DNA from 4 places in the Streptomyces sp. NPDC052020 genome. Region 4 is predicted to be linked to each of the others. Evidence: riboswitches for the same ligand, from Rfam matches in the RefSeq annotation. Region 4 holds a riboswitch; each other region holds the start of a gene.

The links. A riboswitch is a leader RNA that binds a small molecule or an ion and turns the genes downstream of it on or off. The one in region 4 is predicted to bind cyclic di-AMP.
Positions count from the first base shown of each region.
Region 1: it holds a riboswitch for cyclic di-AMP, as region 4 does, so the genes downstream of both, AB0L74_RS23485 (transglycosylase family protein) here and AB0L74_RS20625 (transglycosylase SLT domain-containing protein) in region 4, are expected to answer to the same signal.
Region 2: it holds a riboswitch for cyclic di-AMP, as region 4 does, so the genes downstream of both, AB0L74_RS19975 (M23 family metallopeptidase) here and AB0L74_RS20625 (transglycosylase SLT domain-containing protein) in region 4, are expected to answer to the same signal.
Region 3: it holds a riboswitch for cyclic di-AMP, as region 4 does, so the genes downstream of both, AB0L74_RS32425 (LysM peptidoglycan-binding domain-containing M23 family metallopeptidase) here and AB0L74_RS20625 (transglycosylase SLT domain-containing protein) in region 4, are expected to answer to the same signal.

Region 1 covers NZ_JBFAWY010000024.1:46,089-51,531, forward strand. Annotated here, with positions in the region: gene AB0L74_RS23470 (nucleoside triphosphate pyrophosphohydrolase) at 1-132, shown strand, start outside; gene AB0L74_RS23475 (cytochrome P450) at 221-1,513, shown strand; gene AB0L74_RS23480 (transglycosylase family protein) at 1,694-2,812, shown strand; cyclic di-AMP (ydaO/yuaA leader) riboswitch at 2,995-3,161, shown strand; gene AB0L74_RS23485 (transglycosylase family protein) at 3,166-3,927, shown strand; gene eno (phosphopyruvate hydratase) at 4,211-5,443, shown strand, end outside.
Region 2 covers NZ_JBFAWY010000018.1:63,073-68,515, forward strand. Annotated here, with positions in the region: gene AB0L74_RS19965 (pitrilysin family protein) at 1-662, shown strand, start outside; gene AB0L74_RS19970 (pitrilysin family protein) at 659-2,047, shown strand; cyclic di-AMP (ydaO/yuaA leader) riboswitch at 2,260-2,425, shown strand; gene AB0L74_RS19975 (M23 family metallopeptidase) at 2,438-3,223, shown strand; gene AB0L74_RS19980 (GntR family transcriptional regulator) at 3,449-4,144, shown strand; gene AB0L74_RS19985 (HPr family phosphocarrier protein) at 4,418-4,699, opposite strand; gene AB0L74_RS19990 (GNAT family N-acetyltransferase) at 4,876-5,443, shown strand, end outside.
Region 3 covers NZ_JBFAWY010000053.1:13,092-18,534, reverse strand. Annotated here, with positions in the region: gene AB0L74_RS32430 (alpha-galactosidase) at 1-1,897, shown strand, start outside; cyclic di-AMP (ydaO/yuaA leader) riboswitch at 2,206-2,362, shown strand; gene AB0L74_RS32425 (LysM peptidoglycan-binding domain-containing M23 family metallopeptidase) at 2,367-3,350, shown strand; gene AB0L74_RS32420 (SGNH/GDSL hydrolase family protein) at 3,595-4,380, shown strand; gene AB0L74_RS32415 (carboxymuconolactone decarboxylase family protein) at 4,424-5,029, opposite strand; gene AB0L74_RS32410 (MBL fold metallo-hydrolase) at 5,227-5,443, shown strand, end outside.
Region 4 covers NZ_JBFAWY010000019.1:42,308-47,750, reverse strand. Annotated here, with positions in the region: gene AB0L74_RS20640 (glycosyltransferase) at 1-36, opposite strand, end outside; gene AB0L74_RS20635 (GNAT family N-acetyltransferase) at 276-1,340, opposite strand; gene AB0L74_RS20630 (HAD family hydrolase) at 1,677-2,495, shown strand; gene AB0L74_RS20625 (transglycosylase SLT domain-containing protein) at 2,604-3,095, opposite strand; cyclic di-AMP (ydaO/yuaA leader) riboswitch at 3,100-3,268, opposite strand; gene AB0L74_RS20620 (polyprenyl synthetase family protein) at 4,000-5,010, shown strand; gene AB0L74_RS20615 (DUF2092 domain-containing protein) at 5,322-5,443, shown strand, end outside.

The DNA.
Region 1 (5,443 bases), on a different contig from region 4:
GGCATCGGCTACGAGCTGCTGGCGCTGGCGGTGCGCGCGGAGGCGGCCGGGGTGGACCCCGAGGCGGCCCTGCGCAGCGCGGCCCGCGCGTACCGGGACGCGGTACGGGCCGCCGAGGGGGTGGCCGGCTAACGCCCCCGGGGGGCGTGGGAGCGCGTCGCCAACGCGCCGCCCCACCCCTCGCCCGGCGCTCCCGCACCCCCGCCGATACGGTCGGGGGGTGACCGACCAGCCCCACCGCACCACCCCGTCCCCCGCCCCGTCCGGGCCCGCCCCCGCCCTCTTCACCTGGGAGTTCGCCGCCGACCCCTACCCCGCCTACGCCTGGCTGCGCGAGCACGCCCCCGTGCACCGGACCACGCTGCCCAGCGGGGTGGAGGCATGGCTGGTCACCCGGTACGCCGACGCCCGGCAGGCGCTCGCCGACAACCGCCTCTCCAAGAACCCGGCGCACCACGCCGAGCCCGCGCACGCCAAGGGCAAGACCGGCATCCCCGGCGAGCGCAAGGCGGAGCTGATGACGCACCTGCTCAACATCGACCCGCCGGACCACACCCGGCTGCGCCGCCTGGTGAGCAAGGCGTTCACGCCCCGCCGCGTCGCCGAGTTCGCCCCCCGCGTGCAGGAGCTCGCCGACCGGCTCATCGACCGGTTCGCGCCCGCGGGAGAGGCCGACCTCATCCACGAGTTCGCCTTCCCGCTGCCCATCTACGCCATCTGCGACATGCTCGGCGTTCCCCGTGAGGACCAGGACGACTTCCGCGACTGGGCGGGCATGATGATCCGCCACCAGGGCGGCCCCCGGGGCGGGGTCGCCCGCTCGGTGAAGAAGATGCGCGGGTACCTCGCCGACCTCATCCACCGCAAGCGCGAGGCGCTGCCGCCCGAGCCCGGCCCCGGCGAGGACCTGATCTCCGGCCTCATCCGCGCCTCCGACCACGGCGAGCACCTCACCGAGAACGAGGCCGCGGCGATGGCGTTCATCCTCCTGTTCGCCGGCTTCGAGACGACCGTCAACCTCATCGGCAACGGCACCTACGCCCTGCTCACCCACCCCGGGCAGCGCGCCCGCCTCCAGCGGTCCCTCGCCGCCGGGGAACGCGGCCTGCTGGAGACCGGCGTCGAGGAACTCCTGCGCTACGACGGGCCGGTGGAGCTGGCCACCTGGCGGTTCGCCACCGAGCCGCTCACCCTCGGCGGGCAGGACATCGCACCCGGCGACCCGGTCCTCGTCGTCCTCGCCGCCGCGGACCGGGACCCGGAGCGCTTCGCGGACCCGGACACCCTCGACCTCGCCCGCCGGGACAACCAGCACCTCGGGTACGGCCACGGCATCCACTACTGCCTCGGCGCCCCGCTGGCCCGGCTGGAGGGCCAGACCGCGCTGGCCACGCTCCTGACCCGTCTGCCCGACCTGCGTCTGGCGGCAGATCCGGCCGACCTGCGCTGGCGCGGCGGGCTCATCATGCGGGGCCTGCGCACGCTGCCCGTGACGTTCACACCCGCCCCCTGACCGGCCCGCGAACCGACCGGCCGCCACCAAAAGGTGACAGCCGTTCACCTCTGTGATCTTCGTGTGATCTACGCGGCATGAACTTGTGACAAGTGATCGTATGCCTATACGTTCACGGATCAGCGCGGCGCCCAGCGTCACCCGCCGCGCGGTCCCTGTCGTCTCGCGAAAGGTCTCCGCATGCTCTCCGGGAACGGTCGTCACCGCCGCCCCCGCCAGGCTCCGGCCCTCGTGGTCGCCGCCGGAGTGACCGGCTCCGCCATCGCGATCCCGCTCCTGGGGGCCTCCGGCGCAAGCGCGGCCGACGGTACGACCTGGGACCGGGTCGCCGAGTGCGAGACCGGCGGCGCCTGGAGCGAGAACAGCGGCAACGGCTACTACGGCGGTCTGCAACTCACCCAGGACGACTGGGAGAAGTACGGCGGACTCGCCTACGCGTCCAGCGCCGACCAGGCCAGCCGTTCCCAGCAGATAAGAATCGCCGAGAAGGTGCTCGCCGCCCAGGGCATCACCGCCTGGCCGACCTGCGGTCTGCTGGCCGGCCTGAGCGGTGGTGCCGGGTCGGCCGCCGGCGGCACGGGCCTCGCGGACGGCGCGTCCTCCGCGTCCCCGGACGCGTCCGGCGGACCGGACGGCACGACGTCCACCGAGTCCACCGATTCGCCCGAATCATCCGGTTCGTCGAGCTCGTCGGGGTCTTCCGACTCGTCCTCCTCCGCGGATCCGTCCGCGTCGCCGGACTCCTCCGCCGGCTCCGCGGAATCCGAAAGCTCCGCATCTTCCGAATCCTCCGGAACACCCGAATCATCCTCTACGCCACCCCGCTCCGGCCCTTCTGACGCGCCGTCGAACACGGGGGACGAATCGCCGAAGCCGGACACAATAGCTGATTCCGCTTCCGGTGGCGCCTCCGGCTCCACCCGGGCTCCGGCCGCCCCCGAAGGCGGCGGATCGGGCAACTCCGGCCAAGAGGGCGCCATTTCCGGCCTGACGGACACCGGGTCGTCCGGCGGCGGCCGCCATCGCGGCACCAGCGCCGACGAGAACCCCGCCGACCGCCGCGGCGGTGCCTCCTCCGGGCGGCACGCCTCGCGCGGCGAGGAGGCCGCGCGCGAGGCCGTCGACGGCTCCTATACCGTCCGCCGCGGCGACAGTCTGTGGGCCATCGCCGACTCCCTCGACCTCGGCGGCGGTTGGCAGGGGCTGTACGCCGGCAACAAGGAGACGATCGGCGCCGACCCGGACCACATCCTTCCCGGTCAGAAGCTTGCGGTCACGGCCGAAACGGGCGAAAAGTAGCGGGAGTTCGCGCCCGGGTTCGGGGGTGATGTCCGTTATAAACGCGGTGAGAGATAGGTCTCAGAAGCCCTGATCGTCTTTGAAATTCCGTCGGTTCCCTGCCTACGGTCGTGATCGCTCGCCATCGCGGGCCCCGGCTGCCGCAACGCCGAATCCTGCCAGCGGCCGCCCGGGAACAGTCGTCGCGTCACGCGCCGCAGGCAGGAGCGGGGGAACCAAGGTAGGCGCCGCGCCGGGCAGTTGAGCCGGGGCGGCTAGGGGTGGAGCCGAGTCCCGCGAGGGACCCGGCCGGGCAACTCAACCGGCCCGAACCCGACAGCTCACCTCGCAGGCGTCGGTGAGGGGATCGATCCATGCTGTTTTCCGGCAAGGGCAAGCACCGTCGTCCGTCCAAGGCCACCCGCGCCCTCGCGCTCGCCGGTGTCACCGGCGCCGCCGTCGCCGCCCCGCTGATGGCGGCCGGCAACGCCTCCGCCGCCACCGCCTCCGAGTGGGACGCGGTCGCCCAGTGCGAGTCCGGCGGCAACTGGTCCATCAACACCGGCAACGGCTACTACGGCGGTCTGCAGTTCTCCGCCTCCACCTGGGCCGCGTACGGCGGCACGCAGTACGCCGCCACCGCCGACCAGGCCAGCAAGGAGCAGCAGATCGCGATCGCCGAGAAGGTGCTCGCGGGCCAGGGCAAGGGTGCCTGGCCGGTCTGCGGCACGGGCCTGTCGGGCGCCGCGTACACCGGTGGCGGCGCGGCGGCCGGCTCGTCGAGCGGCTCGGACACCGGTTCCGGCGGCTCGGCCGGTTCCTCCGCGGGCTCCACCGCGGGCTCCTCGGCCGGCTCGTCGGCGGCCCAGCCCGAGACCACGACCCGCTCCACCGAGCAGAAGGCCTCCCGCTCCGAGGAGCGCCCGGCCGCCTCCCAGAAGACCGTCACCACCCCGACCGGCGAGAAGGTCCAGAAGGGCGACGGCGAGTACAAGGTCGTCGAGGGCGACACCCTCAGCACCATCGCCGAGAAGCACGACGTCAAGGGCGGCTGGGAGAAGCTGTTCCAGCTGAACGAGGACATCGTCGAGGACGCCGACCTCATCTACCCGGGCCAGCAGCTGCACCTGAAGTAAGGCGCGGCGTCCGGCCCGTCCGGCCCCCTCGCGGCCACCCGCCCCGGTGCGTATCCCCCGTACGCGCCGGGGCGGGCTTTTTTCACCCCGTGTTACCGGCCCGTACGGGGAGACATATTTGTTCCGTTCGGAAACAATTTACTCTCGGTTCTGCCCAACGGGTGGGTGACCGGCTGGCCGATCGCCCGGAGCCGGTTAGGCTCGTCCCGCAGAGCCACACGGTTTCTCTGGCAGAACCGCCGCGGTCCTGCCCACCCGCGTCACATCCAAGAAGGAGATGCTCGTGCCGTCCATCGACGTCGTCGTAGCCCGGGAAATCCTGGACTCCCGAGGCAACCCCACGGTCGAGGTCGAGGTCGGCCTCGACGACGGCAGCACGGGTCGTGCCGCCGTTCCGTCCGGCGCCTCGACCGGCGCCTTCGAGGCCATCGAGCTGCGCGACGGCGACACCAACCGCTACCAGGGCAAGGGCGTCGAGAAGGCCGTCCTGGCCGTCATCGAGCAGATCGGCCCGGAGCTGGTCGGCTACGACGCCACCGAGCAGCGCCTGATCGACCAGGCCATGTTCGACCTGGACGCCACCGACAACAAGGGCTCCCTGGGCGCCAACGCCATCCTGGGTGTCTCCCTCGCCGTCGCCCACGCCGCCTCCGAGGCCAGCGACCTGCCGCTCTTCCGCTACCTGGGCGGCCCCAACGCGCACCTGCTGCCGGTGCCGATGATGAACATCCTGAACGGCGGCGCGCACGCCGACTCCAACGTGGACATCCAGGAGTTCATGATCGCCCCGATCGGCGCGGAGTCCTTCTCCGAGGCCCTGCGCTGGGGCGCCGAGGTCTACCACACCCTGAAGAAGGTCCTGAAGAACAAGGGCCTGTCCACCGGCCTCGGCGACGAGGGCGGCTTCGCCCCGAACCTGGACTCCAACCGTGCCGCCCTCGACCTGATCATCGAGGCCATCAAGGAGGCCGGCTACACCCCCGGCGAGCAGGTCGCCCTGGCCCTGGACGTGGCCGCCACCGAGTTCTACAAGGACGGCGTGTACGTCTTCGAGGGCAAGGAGCGCACGGCCGAGGAGATGACGGAGTACTACGCGGAGCTGGTCGACGCCTACCCGCTGGTCTCCATCGAGGACCCGCTGAACGAGGAGGACTGGGAGGGCTGGAAGACCATCACCGCCAAGCTCGGTGACAAGGTCCAGCTCGTCGGCGACGACCTGTTCGTCACCAACCCCGAGCGCCTCCAGCGCGGCATCGACGAGGGCGCCGGCAACGCCCTGCTGGTCAAGGTCAACCAGATCGGCTCGCTGACCGAGACCCTCGACGCCGTCGAGCTGGCCCAGCGCAACGGCTACAAGTGCATGATGTCCCACCGCTCCGGCGAGACCGAGGACGTCACCATCGCCGACCTGGCCGTCGCCACCAACTGCGGCCAGATCAAGACCGGCGCCCCGGCCCGCTCCGAGCGCGTCGCCAAGTACAACCAGCTGCTGCGCATCGAGGAGATCCTCGACGAC
Region 2 (5,443 bases), on a different contig from region 4:
ACGACGGCAAGCCCGCCCCGCGCGACGGCTCGCTGCCCGACGTCATCGGCGAGCAGCTGCGCGAGGTCGTCGAGGAGGAGGTCCCGGCCCGGGCGCTGATGGCCGCCTACCGCCTCCCGCACGACGGCACGCGCGCGTGCGACGCCGCCGACCTGGCGCTCACCATCCTGGGCGGCGGCGAGTCGTCCCGCCTCTACAACCGCCTCGTGCGCCGCGACCGCACGGCCGTCGCGGCCGGCTTCGGCCTGCTGCGGCTCGCCGGGGCGCCCTCGCTGGGCTGGCTGGACGTGAAGACGTCCGGCGACGTCGAGGTGCCGGTCATCGAGGCCGCCATCGACGAGGAGCTCGCCCGCTTCGCCGAGCGGGGACCGACGGCGGAGGAAATGGAGCGCGCTCAGGCCCAGTTGGAGCGCGAGTGGCTGGACCGGCTCGGCACGGTCGCCGGCCGCGCCGACGAACTGTGCCGTTTCGCCGTCCTCTTCGGCGACCCGCAGCTCGCCCTGACCGCCGTGCGGCGCGTCCTGGAGGTGACGGCCGAGGAGGTCCAGGAGATCGCCCAGGCCCGCCTGCGCCCCGACAACCGCGCGGTGCTCGTCTACGAGCCCATCGCCCCGGAAGCCGAGACCGAGGCCACCGACGAGAACGAGGAGGCGGCCAAGTGACCGAGCTCGCCACGATGGACTTCCACCCCCAGCCGCAGGCCGGCGAGCCCAAGCCGTGGGCGTTCCCGGCCCCGGAGCGCGGGACGCTGGACAACGGCCTGACGGTCCTGCGCTGCCACCGCCCCGGCCAGCAGGTCGTGGCCGTGGAGGTGCTGCTGAACGCGCCCCTGGAGGCAGAGCCGACCGGTCTCGACGGTGTCGCCACCATCATGGCGCGGGCCTTCTCCGAGGGCACCGACAAGCACTCCGCCGAGGAGTTCGCCGCCGAGCTGGAGCGCTGCGGCGCCACCCTCGACGCGCACGCCGACCACCCGGGCGTCCGCCTGAGCCTGGAGGTGCCCGCCTCCCGCCTGGCCAAGGCGCTCGGCCTGGTCGCCGACGCCCTCAGGGCGCCCGCCTTCGCCGACAGCGAGGTGGAGCGGCTGGTCCGCAACCGCCTCGACGAGATCCCGCACGAGCTGGCCAACCCCTCCCGCCGGGCCGCCAAGGAGCTCTCCAAGGAGCTCTTCCCGGCCGACTCGCGCATGTCGCGCCCCCGCCAGGGCACGGAGGAGACGGTCGCGAACATCGACTCCGCGGCCGTACGCGCCTTCTACGAGCGGCACGTCCGCCCCGCCACGGCCACCGCCGTGGTCGTCGGCGACCTGACCGGCGTCGACCTCGACGCGCTGCTCGGCGACACCCTGGGCGCGTGGACGGGCTCGCCGGCCGAGCCGCGGCCGGTGCCCCCGGTGGTCGCGGACGACACCGGCCGGGTCGTCATCGTGGACCGCCCCGGGGCCGTCCAGACGCAGCTGCTGATCGGCCGCACCGGGCCGGACCGGCACGACCGCGTGTGGCCGGCGCAGGTGCTCGGCACGTACTGCCTCGGCGGCACCCTCACCTCGCGCCTGGACCGCGTGCTGCGCGAGGAGAAGGGCTACACCTACGGCGTGCGGGCCTTCGGCCAGGTCCTGAGGTCGGCGCCGGACGGCACGGGCGCCGCGATGCTCGCCATCAGCGGCTCCGTCGACACCCCCAACACCGGCCCCGCGCTGGAGGACCTGTGGACGGTGCTGCGCACGCTCGCCGCGGAGGGGCTCACCGACGCCGAGCGCGACGTCGCCGTGCGGAACCTGGTCGGTGTGGCGCCGCTGAAGTACGAGACCGCCGCGGCCGTGGCCAGCACGCTGGCCGACCAGGTCGAGCAGCACCTCCCCGACGACTACCAGGCCGAGTTGTACCGGCAGCTCGCCGCGACCGGCACCGTGGAGGCCACCGCGGCGGTCGTCAACGCCTTCCCGGTGGGCCGCCTGGTGACCGTCCTCGTCGGTGACGCCGCGCAGATCAAGGCGCCCGTCGAGGCCCTCGGCATCGGTGACGTCAGCGTCGTCGCGGCCGAGTAGACCGCCCGCCGGGCCCGCCCGGCGGCGCCGCGCGCGTGGGGCCCTGGTGAGGAGAAGTCACCAGGGCCCTCTTATGCCCGAATTGAGGCGGAGGTTGCCTGTCTGCCCTGTGGGATGCGCTACAAAAACGGTCTTTCGTTTGGGATTCGAAAGCCGCCCCCCTTAGCGTCTTCCCGGCTGTCCGTCAGGCAGTGCGCCGCATCCGCGGCACCGGACAGTCATCGCCGAGTCCCCGTACGGCGCGAGCCAGGGGAGCCGGGGACCCAACCGCAGTCCCTGGGGTGAATCGGACGCCCGCGCGCGCAGCGAGGGGGTCCGTAGGAGACCTTCCTGCTCCGAACCCGTCAGCTAACCCGGTAGGCGAGAGGGAAGGAAAGGACCAGTCTGTACATGGCGTTCACGCGCGCCGCCGGGAAGCACCGCCGTCCCAGCCGGATGCAGCGCACCACCGCCCGCGCGGCGGGGGTCGCGGCCCTCACCACCACCGGCGTCATCGGCACCGTGGCGGCTCCGGCGTTCGCCGCCGAGCCGGCTCCCGAGCAGACCGGCCTCACCCCGGTCGTCACCATCGGTGACTCCATCGCCGACCAGATCGACGCCCAGGCCGCCGCGCAGCGGCACGCCGCCGAGGAGGCCGCCCTGCGCAAGATGGCCGAGGAGGCCGCGCGCGAGCGGGCCGCGGAGGCCGCCGAGGAGGCGAAGGAGGCCGCCGAGAAGGCCCGCGAGGCCAAGGAGCGCGCCGCCCGCGAGGCCGAGCGCGAGCGCCTGAACACCTTCGTGATGCCGATCACCGGCTCCTACGTCTCCACCGGCTACCAGGCCGGCAGCTCCCTGTGGTCCTCCGGCAGCCACACCGGCGTCGACTTCCACGCCGCGAGCGGCACCCCCGTCCACGCCGTCGGCGCCGGCACGGTCGTCGAGGCCGGCTGGGGCGGCGCGTACGGCAACCAGGTCGTCCTCAAGATGCACGACGGCACCTACACCCAGTACGGTCACCTGTCCTCCATCGGGGTCTCGGTGGGCCAGACCGTCACCGCGGGCCAGCAGATCGGCCTGTCCGGCGCCACCGGCAACGTGACCGGACCGCACCTGCACTTCGAGGCGCGTATGTCGCCCGAGTACGGCTCGGACGTCGACCCGGTCGCCTACCTCCGCGCGCACGGCGTGTCCCTCTGACGCACCGGACGCCTCCGCGTCCCCGAGCCCCGGCCGCTTCCCGGCCGGGGCTTTTCCGCGTTCCGGGACCCGGCGGCCCCGCCGCCGATCCCATTGCCCGGCCCCGCTGACCAAAAAATACCCATGAATTACGGCCCGCCATCGGAATTTCCGGCCCGCTGTCATACAGTCAATCATCACGCGTCCATCGTCGACGTTTCACGGGGATTAAGACGGAGGTCGGTCATGCGTGTTCCGGCGCATTCGGTATGCACGGCGATCCGGGACGACATCGTCGCCGGCGTCCACGAGCGCGGCAGCCGGCTCACCGAGGAACTCCTCGCGCGCCGCTACGGAGTCTCCCGGGTTCCCGTCCGCGAGGCCCTGCGCACCCTGGAGGCCGAGGGGTTCGTGGTGACCCGGCGGCACGCGGGCGCGTGCGTCGCGGAACCGACCGAGCGGGAGGCCGCCGACCTGCTGGAGATCCGCCTGCTGCTGGAACCGCTCGGCGCCGCCCGGGCCGCCCAGCGCCGCACCGAGGCACATCTGAAGGTGCTGCGGGGCCTGGTCAGACTGGGGCAGGAGCGCGCCAGGCGGGGCGCGAGCGAGGACCTGCGCTCCCTGGGCGGCTGGTTCCACGAGACGCTCTCCCAGGCCTCCGGCAGCCCCCCGCTGATCGCGATGCTGGCCCAGCTGCGCCACAAGATCGCCTGGATGTACGTGGTGGAGGCGCCGTCCGGCCCGGTGGAGCTGTGGGCCGAGCACGGCGCGATCGTGGACGCGGTGGCGCGCGGTGACAGCGAGCGCGCGCGGGTGCTCACGGCCCAGCACACCGAGCGGTCGACGGCCGCGCACCGGCTGCGCCTGCCCGCCGCGCGCGAACGGACCGAGCCTGTGAGGACCTCGCAACACCACGTAAACACGGCTGGCCCACGGAATTAACACAGGCGCCGTATACAAAGAAGAGATATTCGGCCGCGGGCCTCTTTTTCGTTGCCGTTTCCGTGTGGGTGCCCTTTTTCGCGCCCCGGTGCGGGAAATCAGGGGAATTTCCCCAAGGGAGCGGACGTCTGCCGCGGGGAGCGAACACCCGCGGTCGGAGGAAGAGTCATCCACGCGCGAAAAAAGCGCCCGCAGGGGCCAAACGAAAGAGCCGCGCCCCGAGAGAGAGGGCGCGGCTCCGTCGCCGGGCACCAGGGTGCCCGGCAAGGCGACTCAGACGGTCTCGGGGAGCTCCTCCAGCCCCTCCGCGACCAGCTTCGCCAGGCGGTCCAGGGCGGCATCCGCACCCTCGGCGTCGGACGCCAGGACGATCTCCTCGCCGCCCTGCGCGCCCAGGCTGAGGACGGCCAGCATGGAGGCCGCGTTGACGGGGTTGCCGTCGACCTTGGCGATCGTCACCGGGACGCCTGTGGCCGTGGCGGCTCGGACGAAGATGGAGGCGGGGCGGGCGTGGAGACCCTCGGCCCAGCCGACGTTGACGCGGCGCTCAGCCATGTGATGCTGCCCTTCAGGTGTTCAGGGTTGTCTAGACCAGTTTCCCACATCGTGAAGCATGCCCGGGGCGGTCGTGCGACCGCCCCCGCGGGGCGCCGGACCGCGGCCTCGGCCCGGCGTCGTCCCCCACAGCCTGCCCCGCGCCGTTGTCCTGCGCGAGCCGTACTCTGGGGCCCATGCAGACCTCGTCGGACCGGCACGAGTATCCCGCCCACTGGGAGGCCGACGTGGTGCTGCGCGACGGCGGCACCGCGCGCGTCCGCCCCATCACCGTGGACGACGCCGAGCGCCTGGTCAGCTTCTACGAGCAGGTCTCGGACGAGTCGAAGTACTACCGCTTCTTCGCGCCCTACCCTCGCCTGTCCGCCAAGGACGTCCACCGCTTCACGCACCACGACTTCGTGGACCGGGTGGGACTCGCGGCCACGGTGGGCGGCGAGTTCATCGCCACCGTACGGTACGACCGCATCGGCGCCGACGGAACGCCCGCCTCCGCCCCGGCCGACGAGGCCGAGGTCGCCTTCCTCGTGCAGGACGCCCACCAGGGCCGCGGCGTCGCCTCCGCCCTGCTGGAGCACATCGCCGCCGTCGCCCGCGAGCGCGGCATCCGCCGCTTCGCCGCCGAGGTGCTGCCCGCCAACACCAAGATGATCAAGGTGTTCACGGACGCCGGCTACACCCAGAAGCGCAGCTTCGAGGACGGCGTCGTCCGCCTGGAGCTCGACCTCGAACCCACCGACCGCT
Region 3 (5,443 bases), on a different contig from region 4:
CGACGGACGCGAGGAGTACCCGGTCGAGGGCGGCCCCCGCTTCGTACGGCCCGCCCTGTCGGTGCGGACCGAGGAGCGGCGCGGGACGGAGTGGGCCTTCGAGTGCTGCGAGCGGGGGGAGGAGGGGGAACTGCGGCTGCGGTTCCGGGACGGGGGCTTCACCGTCACCCTGCACTACCGGATGCGGGAGGACACCGGCGTCGTCGAGCGCTGGACGACCCTGCGCAACGAGGGCCCGGCGGCCGTGGAGGTGCTGCGCGCCGACTCCGCCACCTGGACCCTGCCCGAGCGCGACGGCTGGCGGATGTCCCAGCTGCACGGCCGGTGGGCCGCCGAGTCGCGGCTGGTGCGGGCTCCGCTCACCTACGGCGAGAAGGTCCTCGGCAGCCGTCGCGGTCACACCGGGCACCAGCACCTGCCGTGGGTGGCGCTCGACACCGACGCCACCGAGGAGCGCGGCGAGGTCTACGGCTGCGCCCTGGGCTGGTCGGGGTCCTGGCGGATCTCCGTGGCCCAGCTCCCCGACGCGCGGGTGCAGATCACCGGCGGAGCCGGGTACGACGACTCGGGGCTGTGGCGGCTGGAGCCGGGAGAGACGTTCACCACGCCCGTCTTCGCCGGGCTGTGGAGCGACGGCGGCTTCGGCGGCGCGAGCCGCGCCTGGCACGCCTACCAGCGCCGGTACGTCATCCCGGACGCGGACCGGGACCGGCCCGTGCTGTTCAACTCCTGGGAGGCGACCGGATTCGACATCTGCGAGGAGCAGCAGCGGGCGCTGGCGCGGCGCGCCGCCGAGCTGGGCGTCGAGCTGTTCGTCGTCGACGACGGCTGGTTCGGGGCGCGCACCGGCGACCGGGCCGGCCTCGGGGACTGGACACCCAGCGCGGAGCGCTTCCCCGACGGCCTGAAACCGCTCGCCGAGTACGTGCACGGCCTCGGTATGCGGTTCGGCATCTGGGTCGAGCCGGAGATGGTCAACCCGGACAGCGACCTGTACCGGGCGCACCCCGACTGGGTGCAGTACCAAGCGGGGCGAAAGCGGACGGAGTTCCGTAATCAGCTCGTTCTCAACCTCGCCCGCGAGGACGTTCGGGAACACCTCTGGGAGCAGCTCGACACCCTCCTCTCCAGCGCGCCCATCGACTACGTCAAGTGGGACTTCAACCGCTGCTTCACCGACGCGGGCTGGCCCGGCGACCGGTATCCGCAGCGCCTGTGGGTGGGTCATGTGCGGGCCGTGTACGACCTCTTGGACCGGCTGCGCCGGGCCCATCCGGGGGTGGCCTTCGAGTCGTGCTCGGGCGGCGGCGGCCGGATCGATCTCGGGGTGCTCGGCCGCACCGACCAGGTGTGGACCTCGGACAACACCGATCCGCTCGACCGGCTCGCCATCCAGGCGGGCTTCAGCCAGATCCACCCGGCCCGGGTCATGGCGGCCTGGGTCACCGACAGCCCGAACGCGCAGCTCAACGGCCGTGTCAGCAGTCTGCGATTCCGGTTCGTCAGTGCCATGGCCGGGGTGCTCGGCATCGGCGGCGACCTCACCCGGTGGACCGGGCCGGAACTCGCCGAGGCCCGGGACTGGGTGGCCCTCTACAAGGAGATCCGGCCCCTGGTGCAGCGCGGCGACCTCTACCGGCTCAGGCCCCCGCGAGGCGGTCTGAGCGCCGTGCAGTACGTGCTCGGCGGCGACGCCGTCGTCCTCGCCTGGCTCCAGGCGCAGCACCACGGCGAACCCGTCACGGCGCTCAGGCTGCGCGGACTCGACCCGGCAGCATCGTACGAATGCCGCGAAACGGGCGAAGTGCACCGGGGTGCGGTGCTGTTGCACCACGGGCTGCAGACCGGGCTGCGCGGTGACCTGGATGCGACGGTTCTCCGGCTGCGCCGTATCTGAGCCGTCTGCCCGAATTAGCGCCTTACTTCCAACTCGCTCCGGAATAAGAGGGCCTGGGGCTGCGGCGCGTGAGGAGCGTCATATCCGTGACCGTGCGTCGCCCGTCATGTTCACGTAATCCACACCCTTTTCAAGGGCGTTCACGAAATGCGGTCCTCGTGGATCCCACGCAGAGTGACCGTGCATTCCCTTAAAGGATCAAGTGAAACGCCTTTCCCGCAACCTCTCGCTTGTCCCTGTGCGTCTTGGTCGCTTACGTTCACCACCGATCCGGACGGACGCCTAATCCTGCCGCCGACCGGAGCCGCACTCACCCACCACCCGTACCCGGCAGGAGCGGGGGACCCACAGGTACCACCGCCTGTTCCGGTCTCCGGAACGGCTCGGGGTAAAGCCGCACCCGGTGCGGCCGGGCACCTCCAGCCCGCACCCGACAGCTCACCTCGCAGGCGCCGGAGAGGAATTCGTCATGCCCGCGAAGGGTAAGCACCGCCGGCCCAAGGCCCAGCTTTTCGCCCGTACCATCGCCATCGCCGGAACCGGTGGCGCGGCGCTCGCCCTGCCTCTCATGGGGGCCGCGAACGCCCACGCCGCTCCCGCGCAGCCGGTTTCCGGAAAGGCCGTCCAGTCCCTTTCGGCGGCCCAGGACAACACCGCCGAAAAGAGCGCCGAGAAGAAGCCGGACGCGCGGACGTACACTGTGAAGAGCGGTGACTACCTCTCGAAGATCGCCGAGGAGCAGAACGTCATCGGCGGCTGGAAGCGGCTCTACGCCGACAACCGCGAGGCCGTCGGCGACGACCCCTCGCTCATCCACCCCGGCCTGAAGCTGACCATCGGCGGTAAGGCGAGCGCCGCCACGCCGTCCGGGAAGTCCGCGAGTTCCGCCGGTACCGCGAAGGCCGCCGAGCCTTCGCGGTCCGCGCCGTCCCCGGCCGCGTCCGCCCCCGAGGCCGCCGCCTCGCAGCAGCCGTCCGCGCGGACGGAGCAGTCCTCCTCCGCGGAGGGCTCGGCCTCCGAGTCCGCCGGCTCCGCGAGCACCTCCGGCGGCTACGTCTCCCCCGTACCGGGCGGCACCGTCGGCACGCCGTACCACCAGACCGGCAGCATGTGGTCCAGCGGCTACCACACCGGCACCGACTTCGTCGTCCCGACCGGCACCTCCCTGAAGGCCGTGGGCGCGGGCACCGTCGTCTCCGCCGGCTGGGGCGGCGCCTACGGCAACCAGGTCGTCATCCAGCTCGCCGACGGCTACTACGCCCAGTACGCCCACCTGTCCTCGCTCTCCGTCTCCGCCGGCCAGACCGTCACCGCCGGCCAGCAGGTCGGCCTGTCGGGTGCCACCGGCAACGTGACCGGCCCGCACCTGCACTTCGAGATCCGCACCACGCCGGACTACGGCTCCGACGTGGACCCGATCGCCTACCTGCGCGCGCACGGCGTCACCGTCTGACGCCCCGCGCCCTCGCGCACACCCAAGGCCGGACCCCGTTCCCGGGGCCCGGCCTTCGGCGCGCCCCCGGCGGAGTGCGGCGGCGCCGCACGTCCCGCCGCGCCGCCGTATTCCTGAATTGGCCAACACTTTAGGAGTGGCTTATCTCACCGCCCGTCAACCCCTTCCTACGGTCGCGTAAGTCACATTGCAGGGTGAAAGATGGGCCGATGTGGCAGACGATTCGAAGAGTGACAGCAGATCAGTGATCGGGTCGTACGTGGCGGTGGGGGACAGCTTCACCGAGGGGGTCGGCGATCCCGGGCCCGACGGGAAGTTCGTCGGCTGGGCCGACCGGTTCGCCGTACTGCTCGCCGACCGCCGGCCCGAGGGCGACTTCACCTACACGAACCTCGCCGTGCGCGGCAAACTGCTCGACCAGATCGTGGCGGACCAGGTGCCCCGGGCCATCGAGCTGGCGCCCGACCTGATCTCCTTCTGCGCGGGCGGCAACGACATTCTCCGCCCCGGCACCGACCCCGACGAGGTGGCCGAGCGCTTCGAGCGCGCGGTCGCCGCGCTGAGCGCCGCGGCCGGCACCGTCATGGTGACGACCGGCTTCGACACCCGCGGAATGCCCGTGCTCAAGCACCTGCGCGGCAAGATCGCCACCTACAACGGGCACGTCCGGGCCATCGCCGACCGCTACGGCTGCCCCGTCCTCGACCTGTGGTCACTGCGCAGCGTGCAGGACCGCCGGGCCTGGGACACCGACCGGCTGCACCTGTCGCCCGAGGGACACACGCGCGTGGCGCTGCGCGCCGGCCAGGTGCTGGGCCTGCCGGTGCCGGCCGACCCGGAGCAGCCCTGGCCGCCGCTGCCGCCCCGCGGCACCCTCGACATCCGCCGGGACGACGTCCAGTGGGCCCGCGAATACCTGGTGCCCTGGATCGGGCGGCGGCTGCGCGGCCAGTCCTCGGGCGATCACGTGACGCCCAAGGGGACGCTGTCCCCGGAGGACATCAGGATGCGGATCGCCGCGGTGGCGTGAGTCGGCGGGGCCCCGGCCCCCGCCGCACCGCTGCCCGGGCGGCTCAGCCGGCGACGGACCGCCGGGCGTCCCGCGCGGGACGCCCGGAAGCCGTCCGCGCCGCGTCGCCCAGCTCGCAGGAGTCCTTGAACCCCTGGCTGGTCAGGCCGAGTGCCGCGTTGATGCGCGAGCGCAGGTTCTCCACGGCGACCATGGCCGTCAGCTCCACGAAGGCGGGCTCGCCCAGCCGCGCGCGCAGCCGTGCGGCCAGATCGTCGGTGACGGCGGGCGGCGTCGCCGTCATCGCCTCGGCGTACTCCAGGACGTCCCGCTCCAGCGGCGTGTAGACGTCGCTGTCCCGCCACACCGGCACCTCGTGCAGCTTCCGGCGGTCCATGCCGCGCTCGGCGTTCTCCCAGAACCCGAAGTCCACGCACCAGGAGCAGCCGATCGAGGCCGCGGAAGCCATCACGGCGAGCGCCTTCAGGTCGGGGTCGAGCTTGTTCCACTTGGCCACGGACTGCTCGAACCGCAGGTCGCCCCAGAGCACACGCGGGTTGTGGGCGAGCGCCTTGCCGGGATCGAGGACCTTGCCGTACGCGCGCCTGGAGTACCACTCCATGACGCGGAAGAAGAGCGTCCGGGGCGGGGTGAGGGATACGCGGGCCATGGGCCACCTCCTGTCGTACGGGGCTCCGAAGCGAGCCGGGCGCGCCGTGCGGGCGCCTCACCGGTACGACGGAAGGACGGGGGCGGATGTGACATGCGGTCCGCCGGGCCGGGCCGGCCGCGGTGGCACGGGCCCCCGACCCGCTGTCGGAGGGCCCGGCCATAATGAGCTCCTCACCCGCTCCGCCTGGAGGTGCCGTGGCCGCTTTCCCCTTCCCGAGCTCCGGGTTCCGCGTGCCGCGGCCCGCGGCCTTCGGCCAGGACCCGGGCGGCGAGCGCCTGGCCCGCATCCACGCCTCACCGCACTTCGCCGACGGCGTCTTCCGCAACCCGGGCGGCCCCACCCGGACCCGGCCCGCCGGATCGGGCAAGGACTTCGCACAGGTCTACCTCGACAGGGACGCGCGCAGGCGCC
Region 4 (5,443 bases):
CGTGCCACGGGACACGCGCCTTCCCCCCTCGCTCATGCGCCCGCCGCCTCCTTTGCGGCCCTGGGCCGTCCGCCGCCGCTCACGCGCCTCTCCTTCGGCCGTGGGCCCCCTGCGGCCCTGGATTCGGGCCCTTTCGGCCCTGCACCGTCCGTTCCGGCCATGCGTGCGTCCCCCCTCCGTCACCCCTCCGTCGTCACGCCTCCGGCACCCCTGAACGACCCCTGAGCACCCCGGAGGCCGGTCCCGTGCCGGTCCGGCGCCGCCCCTCCCCGGTGTCACGACCGGCGCAGCCGTGCCGCGCCCTTCAGCGAGCGTGCCGCCAGGGAGGCCAGCCGCGGCCTGCCCCGGACGAAACCCTGCGCCCGGCGGGCCGGTTCGCGGCCCAGCCAGTGCAGCGCGGCACCCGTGCCCGGGCGGGTCACCGCGCCTTCGTACACGGGCAGTTCGCCCGTCTTCAGCGATTCCTTGTACTCGGCCCGTCCCCGCCCCAGGTCGAGCAGGCCGATGCCCCGCGCCGCGGCGGCCTCGGCCATCCGCAGATGCAGCACCAGCCCCGGCGAGTACTTCGCGAACCGCGGGTCGTAGGCCGGGAACCAGCAGGCCAGCACGGACGCCGAGCACAACCCGAAGTGGGCCGCGACCGGCCGCCCGCCGGCGTAGAGCACGGACAGCGCGCCGCTGCACTGCGGTGCCCGTGTCCCGGCGAGCCGCCCGACGAGCCGGGTGATCCATTCCCGGGCGAACCGGTCCCGGCGGCCCGTACGGCGGTACTGCGCCGACTTCCACGCCATGAGCGCGCGCAGCGCCGCCGGGTCGCGCTCATCGAAGACGAACCGGACGTCCCCGACCTGGCGGCCGAGCCGGCGCTCCTTGGCGAGCGTGCTCTTGAGGAACTTCGGCGCGTGGCTGCGCAGACCGGACTCGTAGGTCTCGTACCCCTGGTCCACGTCGATGACGTAGGCGGGGTGCTCCTCGGCGGCGTACGGCGCGAACAGGCCCTGCCCCGCCTGGAGGTTGTCGAAGACGAAGCTGGACAGCGAGCAGGCCCGCAGCAGTTCGCGGGAGTCCATCCGCAGGCCCTGGCGCAGCACCGCGCCCTGGCAGTCGGACACGCCGAGCCCGATCGCCCGGCCCTGGCCGAACGGCCCCCGCTCGTGCGGCAGGAAACCGGCCGCCTCACCGCCCTCGTAGACCACCGCCACCCGTGCCCGGGGCCGTACGAGTCCCACGGCGTCGGTGAACTCCGGCTCCATGAACGGGTTCCGCGGTGCCGGGGTCTTCGCGCGCAGTTCCCGCCAGTGTTCCCGTTCCCCCTCGCCCAGCTCCTGTGGCCTCAGCACACGAACGCGTCCACTGCTCAACCTGACCCCCCGATCAAGTCCCCCCTGGACACAAGGGACGGTACCGTCGAGCCCGCCCGGACGGTAGGTAGCGGAAGATGTTGTTGCCAACCGGTGCAGAGGCCCTCAACGGTGCGCAGCCGGTGATGCGTCAGCTTTCGGACACGCGGTTCCCTCCCTCCGGGGGTCCGGGGCCGCGTTCCGCCGTACGGCGGGTGCGGCCCGCCCGGCAGCCGGACGACCCAACGCACGCCGCCCGAGGGCCTGTCGGGGCGCGTCGCGGATCGGCCGGTTCGACGGTGAAACGACGGGGCGGGTTGTCCGTATTCTCTGATCATGGACCGCTCTGCATATGCACTCATCGCCACTGACCTGGACGGAACGCTGTTGCGCGGCGACGACACCGTCTCCGACCGGTCGCGCGCGGCCCTCGCGCGGGTGGCCGAGGCCGGCGCCCGGCATCTGGTGGTCACGGGCCGCCCGGCGCCGAGGGTGCGGTCGCTGCTCGAGGACCTGGGGTGCACCGGGCTGGCGGTGTGCGGACAGGGGGCGCAGCTGTACGACGCCGGCGCCGGCCGCCTGCTGTGGTCGGTCACGCTGGACCGGGAGCTGGCCGAGACCGCGCTCGGCAAGATCGAGGCGGAGGTGGGGCAGGTCTACGCCGCCGTCGACCAGGACGGTGTCGACGGGCTCACCCTCATCGAGCCCGGGTACCTGATGCCGCACCCGACCCTGCCCGCGGTGCGGATCGACCGGCGCGACGAGCTGTGGTGCGCGCCCATCAGCAAGGTGCTGCTGCGCCATGCCGAGCTGTCCGACGACGAGCTGGCGGAGACCGCGCGCGCGGTGGTCGGCTCGCTGGCGACGGTCACCATGTCGGGGCCGGGCACCGTCGAGCTCCAGCCGTGCGGCATCACCAAGGCGACCGGGCTCGCGCTGGCCGCCGGGCGTCTCGGCCTGAGCCCGTGGCAGACCATCGCCTTCGGGGACATGCCCAACGACATCCCGATGTTCGACTGGGCGGCGCGCGGCGTCGCGATGGCCAACGCCCACCCCGACCTCAAGGCGGTCGCCGACGAGGTCACGGCGTCGAACGAGGACGACGGCATCGCCGTCGTCCTCGAACGACTGTTTTCGGCCAGCCCCGTTCGGTGACACTGTTCGGCGGTGCCCTTCGCCGGCGCCGTTCAGCGGCACGGTGCGGCGGGGCGGCCCGGCGGCGCGGACCGGGAGCGCGGTCCCGCGCCGGGGCCCCGCGGCGGATCAGTACGGTCCGAAGACGTTGTCGATCGAGCCGTACCGGTGGGCCGCGTAGTTGCAGGCGGCGGTGATGTTCGCGACCGGGTCGTACGGGTCCCACGAGGTGCCGGGCACGTGGTACGCCTGGAACGTCGGGTCGATGACCTGGAGCAGGCCCTTGGACGGGGTGCCCGCGGCGGCGTTGGAGTCCCAGTTGTTGATGGCGTACGGGTTGCCGGACGACTCGCGGATGACGTTGCGGTGGATGCCGTCGTACGTCCCCGGAATCCCCTGCTGCGCCATGATGTCGAGCGACTGCCGGATCCAGCCGTCGAGGTCGTTGGTGTAGGCGGAAGCCGCGGTGGTGGCCGCCGGCGCGGCGGCCGGGGTGGCCGCGGAGGCGCCGGTGGCGCCGACGAGCGGCAGGGCGAGTATGGCGGCGCCCGTGCCGGCGAGGGCCAGCTTGCGGGCGAGCCGGGCGGTGGTGGCGGGCCGGAGGTGACCGGTTGCGCGCATGACGTATTCCTCTCCTGCCGCCTGCGAGGTGAGCTGTCGGGTTCGGGCGGGAGGTGCCCGGCCATGGCCCTGACGGGCACGGCTTCACCCCAAGCCGCTCCGGTGTGGTGACCGGCGCGGCGACTTACCTGGGTCCCCCGCTCCTGCCGTGCGTGAGTTGGTCGAGTCGATGTGAGTGCGTCCGGGCGGCGGCAGGATTCGGCGTCCGCCCGACAGGCCGGGAAGGTATGCGAGGGAACATGTCCGAAACAAGTGCAGGAATCACCTATCGATCCTGTTGACCTTGGTCTGGGGTGTTTGCGGTACTTGATCCTTTGCGGGGGCGCAGACCCAACTGGCTTACGGGGCAAAGGGGAGGCGGCGGGCCCGGGGCGGCCGTGCGCCGGGAGTGACGCGTGAGCCAACTCACGAGAGACCGGAAGAGTGCCAAAACGGGCAATAGGGCCAACTAGCCCTCAAATGCCCAACCCTGGGGAGCGAGGCGGATGCCGGCCGGGGCTCGGCGGGTGACGAGTGTCCCGGGGCTCACCGGGAGGCGGAGTGGAAAGGCGGGGCGGGCGGGGGACGGAGGGAGATGGCGGACGGGGAACGGAGGGAGATGGGGAGGTGCGGAGGGGAGGTGGGTGCCGGATGGGTGACGTTCCCGGGGTGCCGGGCGTTGGTCGCGGTGGTGGGATCTTCCGGGCCGGCTCCGGCGCGCCGTGTCGGCTCAGGGGTGTCGGTTCATGTCTGCTCATATCGACTGATCAAAAGCATGCCGGTCATGATCCGATACCGACCATCCTGTAACGGTGGGCGCTAGCGGTGATCGAAACGTGACCGGATACGCTGACTTGAGTGATGGCAGCGACCTATCGACAAACCGTGTAAGCGCCAGTAGACACCAGCAGACAGGAGACCCCTCGTGACCGTCGTCGGGCCGTTCGGGCTGAGCGTGCGGGACCAGGCACTGGAAGCCGATGTCCAGGCCGGACTGGCGGCTGTCGAGGAAGGGTTGCTCGAGGCAACCAAAAGCGAAGTGCCGTTCATCACAGAGGCCGCCCAGCACCTGGTGCGGGCGGGCGGGAAGCGCTTCCGTCCGCTGCTGGTGATGCTCGCGGCCCGGTTCGGCGACCCGTACGCCCCGGGCATCGTGCCCTCGGCCGTCGTCGTCGAGCTGACCCACCTGGCGACGCTGTACCACGACGACGTGATGGACGAGGCCGCGGTGCGGCGCGGGGTCGCCAGCGCCAACACCCGCTGGGGCAACTCGGTGGCGGTCCTCACCGGCGACTTCCTGTTCGCGCGGGCCTCGCAGATCCTCGCCGACCTCGGCCCGGAGGCGGTCCGCGTCCAGGCCCTGGCGTTCGAGCGGCTGGTCACCGGGCAGATCCTGGAGACGGCCGGACCGCAGGACGGGCGGGACCCGGTCGACCACTACCTCGATGTCCTCGGCGGCAAGACGGGGTCGCTGGTGGCCGTCTCGTGCCGGTTCGGCGCGATGATGTCCGGGGCCGACGAGACGCACGTGGACGTGCTCACCCAGTACGGGGAGCGGCTCGGCGTCGCCTTCCAGCTCGCGGACGACGTACTGGACATCGCCTCCGACTCCCACGAGTCGGGCAAGACGCCGGGGACGGACCTGCGCGAGGGCATCGCCACCCTGCCCGTACTCCGTCTGCGGGAGCGGGCGGCCCGGCTGGGGCTGGCCGAGGACCGCGCCCTGTGCGAGCTGCTCGAATCCGACCTGTCCGACGACGAGCGCCACGCGGAGGCGCTGCGCCTGCTGCGCGCCCACCCGGCGCTGGAGCAGGCCCGCCGGGACACCGTGCGCTACGCCGAGGACGCGCGCTCCGCGCTGGCCCCGCTGCCGGAGTGCGAGGCGAAGGCGGCCCTGGTGGAGCTGTGCGACGCGGTGGTGCACCGGGCCGGATAGCCGGGGCCCGGACCGTCGGGGCCTGGGGCCCGGACAGCCGGGGCGCGCGCCCCGGGGCCGGTCGCGGGCGGCGCGTCCCCTACTGGACGGGGGTGTCGTCGTCCCCTCGTGTCATACCGCAGCAGTAGGCGGAGTTGAGTCCGCAGTCTGACGAATCCGCCTGTCCGATTTGGTCAGATGGGGATCGCGGACATCACCACTCCTCACCGATTCGGGTGAGAATGGCGGCTCACGGTGAGACCGGTGCGAGGACGCACGACGCTGAGGACACGACCCGGCCAGCCGCCGCCGACCACGGAGGTAGGGCACACATGGCACCGTACGCATCCGACGACAGCACGACCGCGGCCGAGGGCCGGGAACCGGGGACCCGGCGGCGCAGGGCCGCGCGGTACGTCGTCCCCGTCGCGGTGACAGGGGTCGCGGCGGCGAC